DNA from 3 places in the Bradyrhizobium sp. LB11.1 genome. Region 1 is predicted to be linked to each of the others. Evidence: predicted binding sites of a transcription regulator. Region 1 holds the regulator's gene; each other region holds the start of a gene.
What was found. The regulator LexA, encoded in region 1, represses DNA repair genes until DNA is damaged. The targets are predictions, from matches to a motif close to TGTTCNNNNTGTGTTCNG.
Positions count from the first base shown of each region.

Region 2: a site for LexA is predicted at 1,930-1,947, ahead of ABIA96_RS22330 (YifB family Mg chelatase-like AAA ATPase). Genes of this name have one in related genera too.
Region 3: a site for LexA is predicted at 3,096-3,113, ahead of ABIA96_RS24100 (DNA recombination protein RmuC). Genes of this name have one in related genera too.

Region 1 is NZ_JBEPTH010000005.1:323,979-328,881, forward strand. It holds gene ABIA96_RS15815 (ComEC/Rec2 family competence protein) at 1-564, shown strand, start outside; gene ABIA96_RS15820 (hypothetical protein) at 575-1,009, opposite strand; gene ABIA96_RS15825 (hypothetical protein) at 1,204-1,407, opposite strand; gene lexA (transcriptional repressor LexA) at 1,594-2,295, opposite strand; gene ABIA96_RS15835 (molybdopterin molybdotransferase MoeA) at 2,472-3,683, opposite strand; gene ABIA96_RS15840 (hypothetical protein) at 3,970-4,149, opposite strand; gene ABIA96_RS15845 (HAD family hydrolase) at 4,308-4,903, opposite strand, start outside.
Region 2 is NZ_JBEPTH010000008.1:243,683-248,585, forward strand. It holds gene ABIA96_RS22325 (hypothetical protein) at 1-235, opposite strand, end outside; gene ABIA96_RS22330 (YifB family Mg chelatase-like AAA ATPase) at 344-1,882, opposite strand; gene ABIA96_RS22335 (PilZ domain-containing protein) at 2,099-2,344, shown strand; gene ABIA96_RS22340 (tetratricopeptide repeat protein) at 2,486-3,268, shown strand; gene ABIA96_RS22345 (CpaE/TadZ family protein) at 3,311-4,600, opposite strand; gene ABIA96_RS22350 (CpaD family pilus assembly protein) at 4,597-4,903, opposite strand, start outside.
Region 3 is NZ_JBEPTH010000009.1:260,993-265,895, forward strand. It holds gene ABIA96_RS24090 (AmpG family muropeptide MFS transporter) at 1-1,364, opposite strand, end outside; gene ABIA96_RS24095 (GIY-YIG nuclease family protein) at 1,474-1,776, opposite strand; gene ABIA96_RS24100 (DNA recombination protein RmuC) at 1,865-3,064, opposite strand; gene def (peptide deformylase) at 3,235-3,759, shown strand; gene fmt (methionyl-tRNA formyltransferase) at 3,771-4,706, shown strand; gene truA (tRNA pseudouridine(38-40) synthase TruA) at 4,826-4,903, shown strand, end outside.

The DNA.
Region 1 (4,903 bases):
GCAACGATCTGGGGTCTGTCGGTCCGGCAGCCCGACATTCTCATTGCCGGCGACGGCCACGCCGTCGCGGTGCGGGGCAGGGACGGGCAGCTGCATCTGATCAGGACGAGCAAGGACAATTTCCTGCTCAAGGAGTGGCTCGCGGCGGACGCCGACCCGCGCGATGCGGGCAGCGCCTCGCTGAGCGAAGGCGTGTCGTGCGACGAGTCCGGCTGCGTGACGCCGCTCCCCGACGGCCGCATGATTGCGCTGGCACTGCGTATCGACGCGCTGGCAGATGATTGCAGCCGTGCTGCACTGGTCGTGACGGCCCGGCCGGCGCCGCCGGATTGCGCCGCGATGGTGGTGGATCGGCCGCGTCTGGTGAGCCAGGGCGCGCTCGCGCTGACACGGCGTGGCGGCGGCTTTGCGATCGCGGCGGTGAGAGCGAAGGGCACAAGCCGACCCTGGTCGCCGGCAGCTGCCGGCGATGGAGAGTCCGGACTGGCCCTCATGCCACGATCGGCGGCTCCGCGCTCCAAAGACGCAACGCCATCGGAGGCCGACCTTCAGGCCGAGGATTGAGATCCACGCTTCAAGCGATTGGCAGACGCGGCGGCGTCGGGCGACTGTCAGCGGTGATCTGCGGCTTGTGCCCGCGCTCGCCGAGCGGCTGGGTCACGGGCAGCTGCAGCACGGTCGCGCGCTGGCCTTCGACCAGCTGTGTCACCAGCACGTATTTGCCGTCGGGGAATTCGATCGCGTCGTGATGGCGATCCGGAATGTGCGGATCGACCTTGCCGAACTTGCCGACGCGGGAGCTGATGGTGCGCGTCCAGATCCAGCGATTGTCGTAGCGGACGTTGTCGGCGAAGGCGAGCTCCGTTCCCGGCAGCAGGCAGACCGCGACCGACATGTCGGCTTCGGAAGCGAAGCCGCGCGTCGAGGTGCCGCGGAACGTTGTCGCGACGATCGTCTCGCCGACTTCTGCGGGACGCGTCGCGACGGCATGCAGGCTGTAGTCACACATCGGGTGCTCCTCAATCAGGATAGCAACCCGCGCCTCTGTCTCGGAGGCGCAGGCCTCTATCAGAGTGGAAGCCTGCAAGCGTCTGCTTGGTTGTGGGCAAATCTGCGGCTCGGGTCCGCAGCTTGCCATCACATTTTCTTTTTCAAATGCAGGAGGAACAAAGCCTGCGCTTGCGCATTCTTCGAGGCTCTCCGTCAGCAGTCGGCCGGTGCCGACCAGCCTGAATATTGCCAGGTCGGCTGCGTCTGCTGTTCGGCGGCATTGCGGGCACCGCGGAATTGTTCGCACGTGGCCCGCGACGCCCTGCGGGCGTGATGCTTTGGCTGCGACGCGAAAGCTTGTGACGCTGATGCTGCGATCAGCGCCATTGTGACGGCGCCCAAAATGATCTTGCGCATGGTTGTCTCCTCGGTCTCGCAAAGCCCTGCGAAGCGATCGGTGCTTCGTTGCGGCGTGCCGAGGATGTCGCGCCGGAGAGGTGGCCGGATAATCTGTGCGAAACCAGAAAGACTATCCAGCCGGAGCGGACAATCGTCCGCTCGAATTGTTGACGCGCGGCCTGCCGCCGGCAGGGCGCAACCGCCTCAGTATTTGCGATAAAGCCCGATGAGCTTACCCTGGATCTTCACCCGGTTGGGTGGAAGGATGCGGACCTCGTAAGCTGAATTCGCCGGCTCGAGCGCGATAGAGGCGCCTCGGCGGCGGAAGCGCTTCAAGGTTGCCTCCTCGTCGTCGATCAGGGCGACCACGATATCGCCGGTGTCGCAGCTCTCGTTGCGCTGGATCAGCGCCATGTCGCCGTCAAGAATGCCGGCGTCCACCATCGAATCGCCGCGCACCTCGAGCGCGTAGTGCTCGCCCGAGCCCAGCATGTCCGGCGGGACGCTGATGGTGTGGCTCCGGGTCTGCAAGGCCTCGATCGGTGTACCGGCCGCGATCCGGCCCATCACGGGCACCGCGACGGGACGCTCGCCTTCGTCGGCGGGCAGGCTGGAGGTCGTTCGCACCTTGCCGAGATTGCCCTCGATCACGCTCGGCGTGAAGCCGCGGCGGCTGCCGGCGGCGGCCTGGAGCTCAGGCAGCTTGATCACTTCAATGGCGCGAGCGCGGTTGGGCAGGCGGCGGATGAAGCCGCGCTCCTCGAGCGCAGTGATCAGACGATGGATGCCTGACTTCGAGCGCAGATCGAGCGCATCTTTCATCTCGTCGAAGGAGGGCGGCACGCCGCTTTCCTTCAGCCGCTCGCTGATGAACCGCAGGAGCTCGTATTGTTTGCGCGTTAACATCTCGACCAAAATCCCCCGGTTGATGTCGTCCGATTCCGAGACGCTGAATTCAGCAATAAGCCGCTACATGCTCGAAACAAATCATGAACGGACACTATATGTTCGATACATGTTCCGCAACTGCTTAATTTACCGTGAACGCGCTTAAGTTCGCGGAGCGCACGCGAACACAGCGGTCAGACGGGCAGTCGCAGCACCTCGCAAGGCGTGCCGGCTTCGGCTTTCGGCGCGAACGGCGCGCGCACGAGAAGTGCCTGTGCCGCAGCGAGATTCGCAAGCAGCGAGGAGTCCTGGTGATTGACGGGATGCGCTACCAGCGTGCCGTCATCACGCACATCGAGGCGCGCGCGAAGATAGTCCTCGCGCTGGTCGTTGGCGCCGACGTCGCGGCCGAGCACCGCGTGTTCGCGGCGATGGTGAACGACCGAACGGCCCGACAGCGCGCGAATCAGCGGCACCAGGAACAGGAACCCACAAACGTAGGATGACACGGGATTGCCGGGCAGGCCGATCACCCGCATCGCCCCGAGCTGCCCATTCATCATCGGCTTGCCCGGCCGCATGGCGATCTTCCAGAACGCCATCGAGATGCCTTCGGCTCTTAGTGCCTGCTGCACCAGATCGTGGTCGCCGACCGACGCGCCACCCGTCGTGATCAGGACGTCGGCGCCGGTTTCGCGGGCGCGGCGAATGCCGGCGGTGGTCGCCGCAAGCGTGTCGGCGGCAACCCCGAGGTCGACGGTGTCGGCACCCTCGCTGCGGGCAAGCGCATGGAGGGCGTAGCCGTTGGAATAGACGATCTGGCCATGGCCCGGCGTGCTGCCCGGCATGACCAGCTCGTCGCCGGTGGCGAGGATCGCGACCTTCGGGCGGCGCCGAACGGCAAGGCTCGGATGGTTCATGCCGGCGGCCAGCGCGAGATCGCGCTCGGTGAGCCGGACGCCCTTGCGCAGGAGCACGTCACCCTCGGAGAAGTCGATGCCGGCGGGGCGGATGTGCCGCCCGGTGACGCCTGCCTCCTTGATCGTGATGCGGTTGCCGTCTGCGAGGGTGTCCTCCTGGATCACGACTGCGTCCGCGCCCTCGGGCACGACGCCACCGGTGAAGATCCGCACGGCTTCGCCGGCACCGACAGTTCCTGCAAACGGCCGGCCGGCCGCGACTTCGCCAATGACGATGAGCTGCGCGTCGACCTCGGCCGCATCCGCTGCGCGGACGGCATAGCCGTCCATCGCCGACATGGCCTGCGGCGGCTGCGTCCGCCGCGCCGCGACGTCGCGCGCGAGCACACGATGGAAAGCCGCGTCAAGCGCGACCATTTCCTCGGCCATGGGCGCTGCACCCGCAAGCACTGCTGCAAGCGCATCGGAAACGGGCATCAAGGCCACGGCGAACTCCCGCTACAAGTCGAAAGACTCGGTCGGCAAGTTTCTAGCCGAGCGGGAGGGCGGACGCAAAAGGGCTATACTGGCGCGGAGCGTGCGCTTCCGGGCTCGAATGGCCGATTATCCGCAATTTGCTTTGATGCCGAGATTGAAGTGGCGCTCCGCCATTCGGGCAATCAATCTCACGCCGCGGCATGATCCGGAAGGCGAAAGAGGCCGGCACGAGGATCGGGTTATGGCCAGGACGGAATACGAGAGCCACGGCGAGCGTCGATCTGTTTCCTGGCTTCTAGTCCGGACTGACATCGGGCGCCATAGGCCCCTGATCCCTGTCGGGCATCGGATCCGCCAGGGCCTTCAGGTCGGCGGCCTTGCTGATCAATTTTGCGGAGAGCTCAGAATCCGAGGTGGTTCTGGCGAATTTCATCAGCAGGGAGGCCTGCTTGGTGAGGTAGGTTTTGCCCAACACGTCGATACTTCCGATGTAGAATTCCCAACGGACTGATGAGTCCGGAAGCGGGCCATTCGTTCCCGGAACTTTGTATAAAATTGCACAGAACGGTTTGGTTCCCCGTTCCCCGATGAAATGGTTCCGGAAGCAGGTGGTTGGACTGCGCAACCGCCGGATTAAATTCCCAGCGCCTTCAGCGCTTTGCCGACGTCGTGGGGCGAGGTCACATGGATCGCGGTGAGGCCCCGGGCCCTCGCGCCTTCGATATTCTCGGCGAGGTCATCGAAGAACACGATCCGGTCTGCCGGCACGCCCATCGCGGCAACGACATGGTCGAAGGCTTCCGCATCCGGTTTACGCAAGCCCATGCTTGAGGACAGATACAGCTCGCGGAAATGGCCCAGCAGATCGGCATATTCCTTCGAGAAATGGTCCACATGCGGGCGGTTTGTGTTGGAAAAGGCATAAAGCGGCATGTGTCTGGCCGCGCGCGGCAGCAGATCCGCAATGTCGGGCATCTCGCCGGCGAAGATCGCGTTCCAGCCTTCGAGGAATTCTGCGTCGGAAATCGTGATCCCGAGCGAGCGCCGGAGCGATTCGAAATAATCCTCGTTGCTGATCTTGCCCATCTCGTGCAGCCGATAGGCTTCGCTGTCACGCACGTAGCGCGCGACGATGGCCTCAGGTGTGCAGCCGGCATGTCCCGCCCAGCAGGCGATCGCCTTGGAGAAATCGATGTCGAGCACCACGCGCCCGAGATCGAACAGAAGCG
Region 2 (4,903 bases), on a different contig from region 1:
CGACCGCAAAGTCCGCGGCGTCTGCATCGTCGGTGATCTGGACCCGCACCGTGGCCCGCGACTGGTCGTCGGTGAAGGCGACATGGACGCCGGCCGTCCAGAACAGGGATGTCAGCTCGACTGAAGTATCGCCGAGGGCGACGCAGGGATGGGAGACCGATCCAATCTCGCCGCGGGCGAATATCGCAGCCGCCAACAGGGGAACCACTGAGGCCAGGACCTTGAAACGCAACATGACACTCTACTCGCCAAGCTACTCGCGAAGGCCGCTCGGGAACTTGTGGGCCTATGGTTTGCAGAGCGTAAAGGAAACTCGTTACCGCCGGGTTGATGCGCTGGATGATCAGGCCATCTGGCGCACATCCTCCGCGAGTGCGCGATAGGACAGCGCTTCGGCGAGATGCAGCCGGCCGATCTTGTCGGCGCCGTCGAGGTCGGCGAGCGTGCGCGCCACCCGCAGCACGCGATGGTAGCCGCGCGCCGACAGCCGCATGGTTTCGGCGGCCTCGCGCAGCAGCTTTTGTCCCTGCGCGTCCGGCTTGGCGATGTCTTCGAGCACGGACGCCGGCGCCTCGGCATTGGTGCGAACCTGCGGCAGACCGGCATCCGCGTAGCGCGCAAGCTGGATGTCGCGCGCCGCCGCGACGCGTGCGGCGACCTCGGCCGAGCCTTCCGCCGGCGGCGGCAGGATCAGATCCGCCGCGGTCACGGCCGGAACCTCGATCCGCAGATCGATGCGGTCCATCAGCGGGCCGGAGATGCGGGCCTGGTAGTCGCCGGTGCAGCGGTCGATGCGCCCGCGCTTGCAGGCATAGCCCGGCTCGAATGCATGGCCGCAGCGGCACGGGTTCATCGCCGCGATCAGCATGAAGCGCGCGGGATAAGTCACGCGGTGGTTGGCGCGGGAGACCGAGACCTCACCGTTCTCCAGCGGCTGGCGCAGCGAATCCAGCACGCGCGGATCGAACTCGGGCAGCTCATCGAGGAACAGCACGCCCTGATGCGCCAGCGAAATCTCGCCGGGCTTTGCGCGCATGCCGCCGCCGGTGAGCGCAGGCATGCTGGCGGAATGATGCGGCGAGCGAAACGGCCGCTGCGAGGTCAACGCGCCGCCTTTGATCTCGCCGGCGACGGAGGCGATCATCGAGACCTCAAGCAGTTCACCCGGCGACAGCGGCGGCAGGATCGAGGGCAGACGCGCCGCCAGCATCGATTTGCCTGCACCGGGCGCGCCGACCATCAGGAGGTGATGTCCGCCGGCGGCCGCGATTTCCAGCGCCCGCTTGGCGCTCTCCTGGCCCTTGATGTCGCGCAAATCGAGCAGGGAGGCTGCCGCCTCATGCACCTTCGGCACGGGCCGCGACAGCACCTGCGTGCCCTTGAAATGATTGGCGATCTGAATCAGCGAATGTGCGGCGACGATCTGGATATCCGGGCTCGCCCACGCCGCTTCCGAGCCGCAGGCCGCCGGGCAGATCAGGCCTTCCTCGCGCACATTGGCACCGATCGCGGCGGGCAGAACGCCGGCCACGGGCGCGATCGAGCCGTCGAGGCCAAGCTCGCCAAGCACGGTGAAACCCGTCAGCGCATCCGGCGGGATCGCACCGATCGCCGCCATCAGCCCAAGCGCGATCGGCAGGTCGTAATGGCTGCCTTCCTTGGGCAGGTCGGCGGGGGCGAGATTGACGATGATCCGCCGCGCCGGCAGCGCAAGCCCCGAGGCGATCAGCGCCGACCGGACCCGCTCGCGCGCCTCCGACACCGCCTTGTCTGGAAGGCCGACAATGGCGAACGCCGGCAGGCCCGGTGCGACCTGGACCTGTACGTCGACCGCACGAGCCTCGATCCCCTCAAAGGCGACTGTCGAAACCCGCTGAACCATGCTGCCCCCTCGCACAATTAGGGGTAGCAGACCGGGATCGCCCTGACAAGAACAATACGGGAACGATGATGGCGGCGCCGCGAGCCCTAACCAATCGTAAACGGGGTGCGGACACTACGCCTCGAATGCGACCGGCTCTCCTCAGCACATTCCAACGAATGTCCGCTACTCCTAGAGGTGCGGGATGGGCCGTGCTCTAACGGGTGAACAATTCAAATGCTTGCAAATCGCCGGAAGAGCGAACGTCGGATGTGCACCCGGCTTGCCAAGATTCATCTTGGCGCCGGATCGCTGCCGCGGGATTGCACGATCACGGATATCTCGGATGGTGGCGTGAAGGTCGTGGCGGAGTTCCTGGAATTGCCGCCGCAATTCACCATCATCTTCGCCCCCGACTATTCCCGCCAATGCCGCCTGCGCTGGCGCATCGGTTGCGAGTTTGGTGCGGAATTCACCGACTGAGCGCGCGTGATCCGGAAACTGTGAAGCGGTTTTCAAAAAGATCATGCGCTAACAATTGAGTCCCGAGGCGCGCTTCCTTAACGGGAATTTAGCGTTAATCGGCAAAGCATCTCTGATCAGTCCGCCGGCGGTGATCAGAGTATGTCCAAGCGTTCGTCCCTTGCCTCTTTCCCGGCGAGATTCCTGCTTCCCGCGCTCGCGGTGCTTGCCCTCGGTGGTTGCCAGACCACGAGCCTGGAGGACGTGACCGGCGCGCTTGGCACCGGCGGCAAATCCGACCCCGCGGCCACGGCCGACGCCAGGCCGGACATGGACGGCCTACGCGAGCGCTATCGCGCCAAGCCCAGCGATCCCGCCATCGCCCTCGACTACGGCAAGGCGCTGCGCCAGACCGGCCAGCGCGCCCAGGCGGTCGCCGTGATGGAGCAGGCCGTGCTTGCCCATCCCAGCAACAAGGCGCTGCTCGCCGGCTATGGCCGCGCGCTCGCCGACAACGGCAATTTCCAGCAGGCCTTCGACGTGCTCAGCCGCGCGCATACGCCCGAAGATCCGGACTGGCACATCCTGTCGGCGCAGGGCGCGGCGCTCGATCAACTCGGCCGCAACGAGGAAGCGCAGCAATATTATGCGACCGCGCTGAAGATCGTGCCCGACGAGCCGACCGTGCTGTCCAATCTGGGCCTATCCTACATGCTGCAAAACAATCTGCCGAAGGCCGAACAGGTGCTCGGCCGCGCTTATCAGCGCAATCAGAACGATGCGCGGGTCCGCGCCAATTTTGCGCTCGTGCTGGGATTGCAGGGCCGCGAGGCCGAGGCAGAGACTATCGTGAAGGCCGATCTGCCGCCGGATCAGGCGGCGGCAAAGGTCACGGCGCTGCGCCAGCTGCTGTCGAAGAAGCAGCGGCAGCGGGCGGAGAAGTAACCGGCCGCCGAGAGTCCAGCTCGCGCAAAAACGCTCTCGCCCTTACGACGCCTTGCGATGCGGAGCGGATCCGCGTCCCGTCCTGCCCTTCAGCTTCTTCAGCAGCGGTCCGAGCAGCGAACGCTTCGGCTTTTTCACCTCGCCGCGCCCGGCGAGGCGGTTGGCCATGTTCTGGAACAGCTCGGTGGTGCGGTGGCTCTTGGAGACTTCCGCGATCATCTGGCCGTTATTGGCCGCAGTCGAGAACAGCTTTGAATCGAACGGGATCACCGCGAGCGGCTGACTTTCCATGGTCTTGGCAAAGGATTTGACGTCGATCTCGGCGCGCTTGTGCATGCCGACCTGGTTGATGCAGTAGAGCGGCGGCCGGTCGTTCGGCCGCGCCGCCTTGAGCACAGTCAGCATGTTCTTGGTGTTGCGCAAATTGGCGAGATCCGGCTCGGCCACGATGACGATGTCGTCGGCGTTGACCAGCGCGCGCTTGGTCCACGCCGACCATTGATGCGGCACGTCGAGCACGATGCAGGGCGTGGTCATGCGCAGCGTATCGAAAATCGCATCGAACGCTTCCGCACCGAAATCGTAGACGCGATCAAGTGTGGCGGGTGCAGCAAGCAGGCTGAGGCGCTCGGTACATTTGGAGAGCAGGCGCTCCATCAGCGCCGTATCAGGCCGATCCTGCGACAGCACCGCGTTCGCGATGCCCTGCGCCGGATCCTGGTTGTAGTCGAGGCCGGCGGTGCCGAAGGCGAGGTCGAGATCGATCACGACGGAATCGAGCGCGAGGTCGCGCGCGATGGTCCAGGCCACGTTGTGCGCGACGGTGGAGGCGCCGACGCCGCCCTTGGCGCCGACCACTGCGATGACCCGGCCGGTGATGATGGCCTCGGAAGCCGAGAACAGGCTGCAGATCGAGCGCACGACGTCGAGGGTCTCGACCGGCCCAACCACGTAGTCGTTGACGCCGCGACGCACCAGCTCGCGATAGGGCGCGGTGTCGTTCGGATTGCCGATCACGACGACGCGGGTGCCGGGATCGCAGACGCCGGCGAGGTCGTCGAGCCCTTCGAGGATGTCGCGCGTGCCGTCGGATTCGATCACGATGACGTTCGGCGTCGGCATCGTGTCATAGATTTCGATCGCCGCGGCGAGGCCGCCGCTCCTGGCGGTGAGATGCGCTTTGCCGAGACGGCGATCCTGCCCGGCCGCCGTCATCGCAGCGAGCGTCTGCTCGGTCTCGCAAAAGGCCTGCACCGAGATACGCGGAACCGGCGCAATGTGTTCCTCGGGGTGCTGCGGGTCGTCCGCCTCTTCGTCGTGGACGTTTGTCATTTGCCTGTGTCGCTGAGTTTGGCCTTGTCAGCCTCGGGATACATGGTCGTGGTCGCATTGCCCTTGCGGTAGCGGTCGAAGGCGATGTCGCGTCGTGCGGTGTAGGCCGGCGTCTCCGCGCGCGGTTGCTCGAGGTCGGCGGGGTTGTCGATCATCGCGGCAAGATTGCGCTGGGTGGCGCAGCCGAGATTGAAGTAAGGCCGGTTCTCGTTGTAGCCGGGGTCCAGGATCGACGGTCCCATGTCCTCGGGCCACAGCCCGCAGGGACCGGCCACCGCCGCGATCTTGGAATAGCTCAGCCGG
Region 3 (4,903 bases), on a different contig from region 1:
TACACCCTTACCGGCCCCAGCGCCTCAAAATGCCCGCGCTTCTGCAGCCAGGCCAGCAGCACCAGGCTCGGGATCGCCACCAGCACGCAGATCACGAAGAACAGCGGCCAGCCGGTGGTATCGGCCACGAAGCCGGCCCCTGACGAGAGATAGGTCCGCCCCACCGCCGCGAGCGCGGTGAGCAGCGCATATTGTGTCGCCGTGTGCAGCGGGTTCTGGCACAGCGCCGAGAGATAGGCGACGAAGATCACCGTGCCGATGGCACTGGTGAAATTCTCCGCGCAGATCGCGAGCGCCAGGGCCCATTGATTGGTGCCGACCACGGCAAGCCAGGAGAACGTGAGGTTGGCCAGCGCCTGCATCACGCCGCCGATCAAGAGCGATGTTGCCAGCGAGTAACGCCGCGCGACAAAACCGCCGGCAAAACCGCCGATCAAGGTCGCAGCCAAGCCGACGCCCTTCACGATCGCCGCATAGTCGTTGCGGGTGAAGCCGAGATCGATCACGAACGGCGCGGTCATGGTGCCCGAGAACGCATCGGTGAACTTGAACAGCACGACGAAAGCGAGCGCGGCGAACGCGTCCTTCCGCGACAGGAACTCCGAGAACGCGCCGATCGCTGCGTGCAGAACCCGCGTGAACGCGGTCTCCTCTTGCGTCACCGCTTCCGCCTGCACCGATTGCTCGGGCTCGGTCGCGGCCAATGCCGTGATCGTCCCGATCAGCACCATCGCCGCCATCACCACATAGCCCCACATCCAGGCCGACGGGCGCGGAATGCCGGTCCCCTCGAAGCCGGAGACGATGAACAGCGCGCCCGCGGTCGAGACCAGCATGCCGACGCGATAGGCGGCGACATAGGCGGCCATGCCGGCGGCCTGCTCGCTCTCGGGCAGGCTCTCGACGCGAAAGGCATCGACTACGATATCCTGCGTGGAGGATGTTGCCGCCACCAGCAGTGCGCCCAGCGCGACATAGAACGGCGAGCGTCCGGGGTCGGTCATCGCCAGCAGCAGGATCGCGATGATCAGCAGCAATTGCGAGAACAGCAGCCAGCCGCGCCGCCGCCCGAAGGCGCGCGTGAACAGCGGCACATGCAGCGCGTCCACCAGCGGCGCCCACAGAAATTTCAGCGTGTAAGGCGTGCCGACCAGCGCAAACAGCCCGATGGTCTTGAGATCGACGCCCGCCTCGCGCATCCACACCAGCAGCGTCGAGCCCGACAGCGCCAGCGGCAGCCCGGACGAGAAGCCGAGGAACAGCACGATCAGCACCCGCGGCTGCAGGTAGACGGCCAGACTGTCGCGCCAGGAGGTCGCAGGGGTGGAGGTCGCGGCAGGGGAGGTCGCGTCGGGTGCGGTCATGGGGAGGTGTTAGCAGATTCTGGGGATCACATGGGAGGCGTCGTTCCGGCTACAAACGAGGTGTCGTCGCCCGGCTCGACCGGGCGACCCAGTATTCCAGAGGCCGAAATTATGGAGGACCCGCGATCCCGGAATAGAGATCGTTCCAGTTCGGATTGTCCCTCTCGATCAGCGCGATCTTCCAATCGCGCTTCCACTTCTTCAGCCGCTTCTCCCGCTTGATCGCATTCTCGGGATCATCGAATTGTTCGAAGTAGACGAGCCTTACGACGCCGTATTCCTTCGTGAAGCTTTCGATGAGCTTCAACTTGTGCTCCGCGACCCGGCGGATGAGATCGTTCGTCACACCGACATAGAGTGTGCCGCCGATCTTGCTGGCGAGAATGTAGACGTAATAGTGGCGTTCACCCATCTGCCGCCTCTGGGATACTGGGTCGCCCGGTCAAGCCGGGCGACGACAGCGAAATTGGAGCGGCAGCGTACCGGAACTGGGGAGAACGTCACTCCCCCGCCTGGAGCTTCCTTGGAAACAGCTCCGGCGCCCCCGCCACCAGCCGCGGGCCGTCCGTGGGTGCGTCGGTCTTGCTGAAATCGAGCTCCTCGATTCTCCCGGCGCGCTTTTCGATCTTGTCGGCGGAGATCAGGATCTGGCGGACGTCCTCGTTCGCGTCGGCAAAGTGCTTTTGCAATTTCAGCACGCGGTCGCGCAGGCGGCCGAGATCGTCGCCGAGCTTGATCACTTCGGTCTGGATCTGGTCGGCGGCATCGCGCATGCGCGCGTCCTTCATGATCTGCTGCATCACCTGAATCGCGAGCATCAGCAAGGAGGGCGACACCAGCACGACCTTGGCGCGATAGGCCTTCTGGATCACGTCGTCGAAACCGTCATGGATTTCGGCGTAGACCGATTCCGACGGCACGAACATCAGCGCCATCTCCTGGGTCTCGCCGGTGACAAGGTATTTTTCGGCGATGTCGCTGACATGCTTCATCACGTCGCCGCGCAGCCGCTGCGTGGCGACGCGCTTCTCCTCGTCGGTGCGGGCGTCGTGCAGAGCGGTCATCGCTTCGAGCGGGAATTTCGCGTCGATGCAGAGCGGGCGCTGGTCGGGCAGGAACACGACGCAGTCCGGACGCTTGCCGGTCGAGAGCGTGAACTGGAATTCGTAAGCCCCCTTCGGCAGGCCGTCCTGGACGATCGCCTCCATCCGCGCCTGGCCGAAGGCGCCGCGCGACTGCTTGTTGGCGAGCACGTCGCGCAGGGTCGTCACCTGCGTGGTGAGGTCGGTGAGGTTCTTGTGCGCGCTGTCGATGATGCCGAGCCGCTCGTGCAGTGCGCGCAGGCTTTCCATGGTGTTGCGGGTCGAATGCTCCATCGACTGGCCGACGCGATGGGTCACCGAATCCAGCCGCTCGTTGACCGCCCGCGCCATCTCGGCCTGGCGGCCGGCCAATGCCTGGGTCATGGCGTCGGCCCGGCCGGAGGCTTCGCTCTGGGCGTGCAGCACCTGGCTCAGGCGCTCCTCGAGCTCGTCGGCGCGGATGGCGTTCGCCATCGCGAGTTCCGCACCGCGCCGCCCCGATCGCGCGATCACGACGGCAATCACCACCAGCAGGATGAGGACGAGGGCGCCGAAGCCGATCAGCACATCGATCATGCGCACCGGCCAGTCGCCCAACATGAAAATGATCTCGTTCATGGCTGCTCTTCTAACCGATTCGCGCGTCTTGGCGAACGAAGAGGGAACGTCGGCGGTTAACGGCCCCTAATTTTTATGGTTACCGAAACCTGAAGTTTTATGGTTACCGGAGCGTCAACGGGGTTCCGAGCCGCATTGACCGCATCCGGCATGCGGCTTAAATCGCGGCCATGGCCCTCAGAGAAATCATCATCCTGCCCGACAAGCAGCTGCGTCTGGTCTCCAAGCCGATCGAGAAGGTCACGCCGGAGATCCGCAAGCTTGCCGACGACATGTTCGAGACCATGTACGACGCGCCCGGCATTGGGCTCGCGGCGATCCAGATCGCGCAGCCGCTGCGGCTGATCACCATGGATCTCGCCAAGCCCGACCAGGAAGGCGAGACCAAGCCGGAGCCGCGCGTCTTCATCAATCCCGAGATCATCGCGTCCTCCGAGGACCTGTCGGTCTATGAGGAAGGCTGCCTGTCGATCCCCGAATATTACGAGGAGGTCGAGCGGCCTGCGAAAGTCCGCGTGCGCTTTACTGATTTGGACGGCAAGGTGCACGAGGAGGACGCGGGAGGTCTCTACGCCACCTGCATCCAGCACGAGATCGACCATCTCAACGGCGTGCTGTTCGTCGACTATCTGTCGAAGCTCAAGCGAGACCGCGTGATCAAGAAGTTCGAGAAAGCCGCCAAGCGGGGGGAGTAAGGTTCTCCGTCATGCCCCTCCGCCTGATCTTCATGGGCACGCCCGATTTCTCCGTGCCGACGCTGCTTGAGCTCGTCGCGCACGGCCACGAGATCGTGGCCGTTTACACCCGAGCGCCGAAGCCCGGCGGCCGCCGCGGCCTGCAATTGCAGCCGACGCCGGTTGAAGAGGCCGCGCGAAAACTCGGCGTGCCGGTGTTGACGCCAAAGACGCTGAGGACGCAGGAAGCACTCGACGAGTTCAGTGCCTTTGACGCCGATGCCGCCGTCGTCGTCGCCTACGGCATGATCCTGCCGCAGGCGATTCTCGATGCACCGAAACTCGGCTGCTACAATCTGCATGCCTCGCTGCTGCCGCGCTGGCGCGGCGCAGCTCCTATCAACCGCGCGATCATGGCAGGCGATGCCGAGAGCGGCGTGATGGTGATGAAGATGGATGTCGGCCTCGATACCGGCGACGTCGCCATGGCCGAGCGTCTCGCGATCACGGACACCATGACCGCGGTCGACCTGCATGATCGCCTCTCCCGCCTCGGCGCCGATCTGATGGTGCGCGCGATGGCCGCGCTCCATCGCGGTGGGCTTCAGCTGAAGAAGCAAAGCGAGGACGGCGTCACTTATGCTGCCAAGATCGACAAGGCCGAAGCGCGAATCGATTGGAGCAAGCCCGCGCGCGAGGTGCTGCGCCATGTTCACGGTCTGTCGCCATTTCCGGGCGCCTGGGCCGAACTGGTCGGCGTCAGCGAAAATGCGCGCGTGAAGATTCTGCGCTGCGAGCTCGCGAAAGGCTCGGGTGGGCCGGGCGAGGTGCTCGACGATCAGCTCACGATCGCCTGCGGCGAGGGCGCGATCCGAATCCTCGAGCTTCAGCGTGAGGGCAAGGCCCGGATGCAGGCCACCGATTTCTTGCGCGGCGTGCCTGTGAAGGCAGGCGCCAAATTCACCTAACGCTGTCATACCCCGCGAAGGCGGGGTATCCAGTACGCCGAGGCTTCTCGGCTTAACGGAGATGTCTCGGCGTACTGGATCGCCCGGTCAAGCCGGGCGATGACACCACCCGGATTGAGATGCCCCGCTACAAGCTCACCATCGAATATGACGGCGCGCCGTTCTTCGGCTGGCAGGTGCAGGAGACCTTGCCGTCG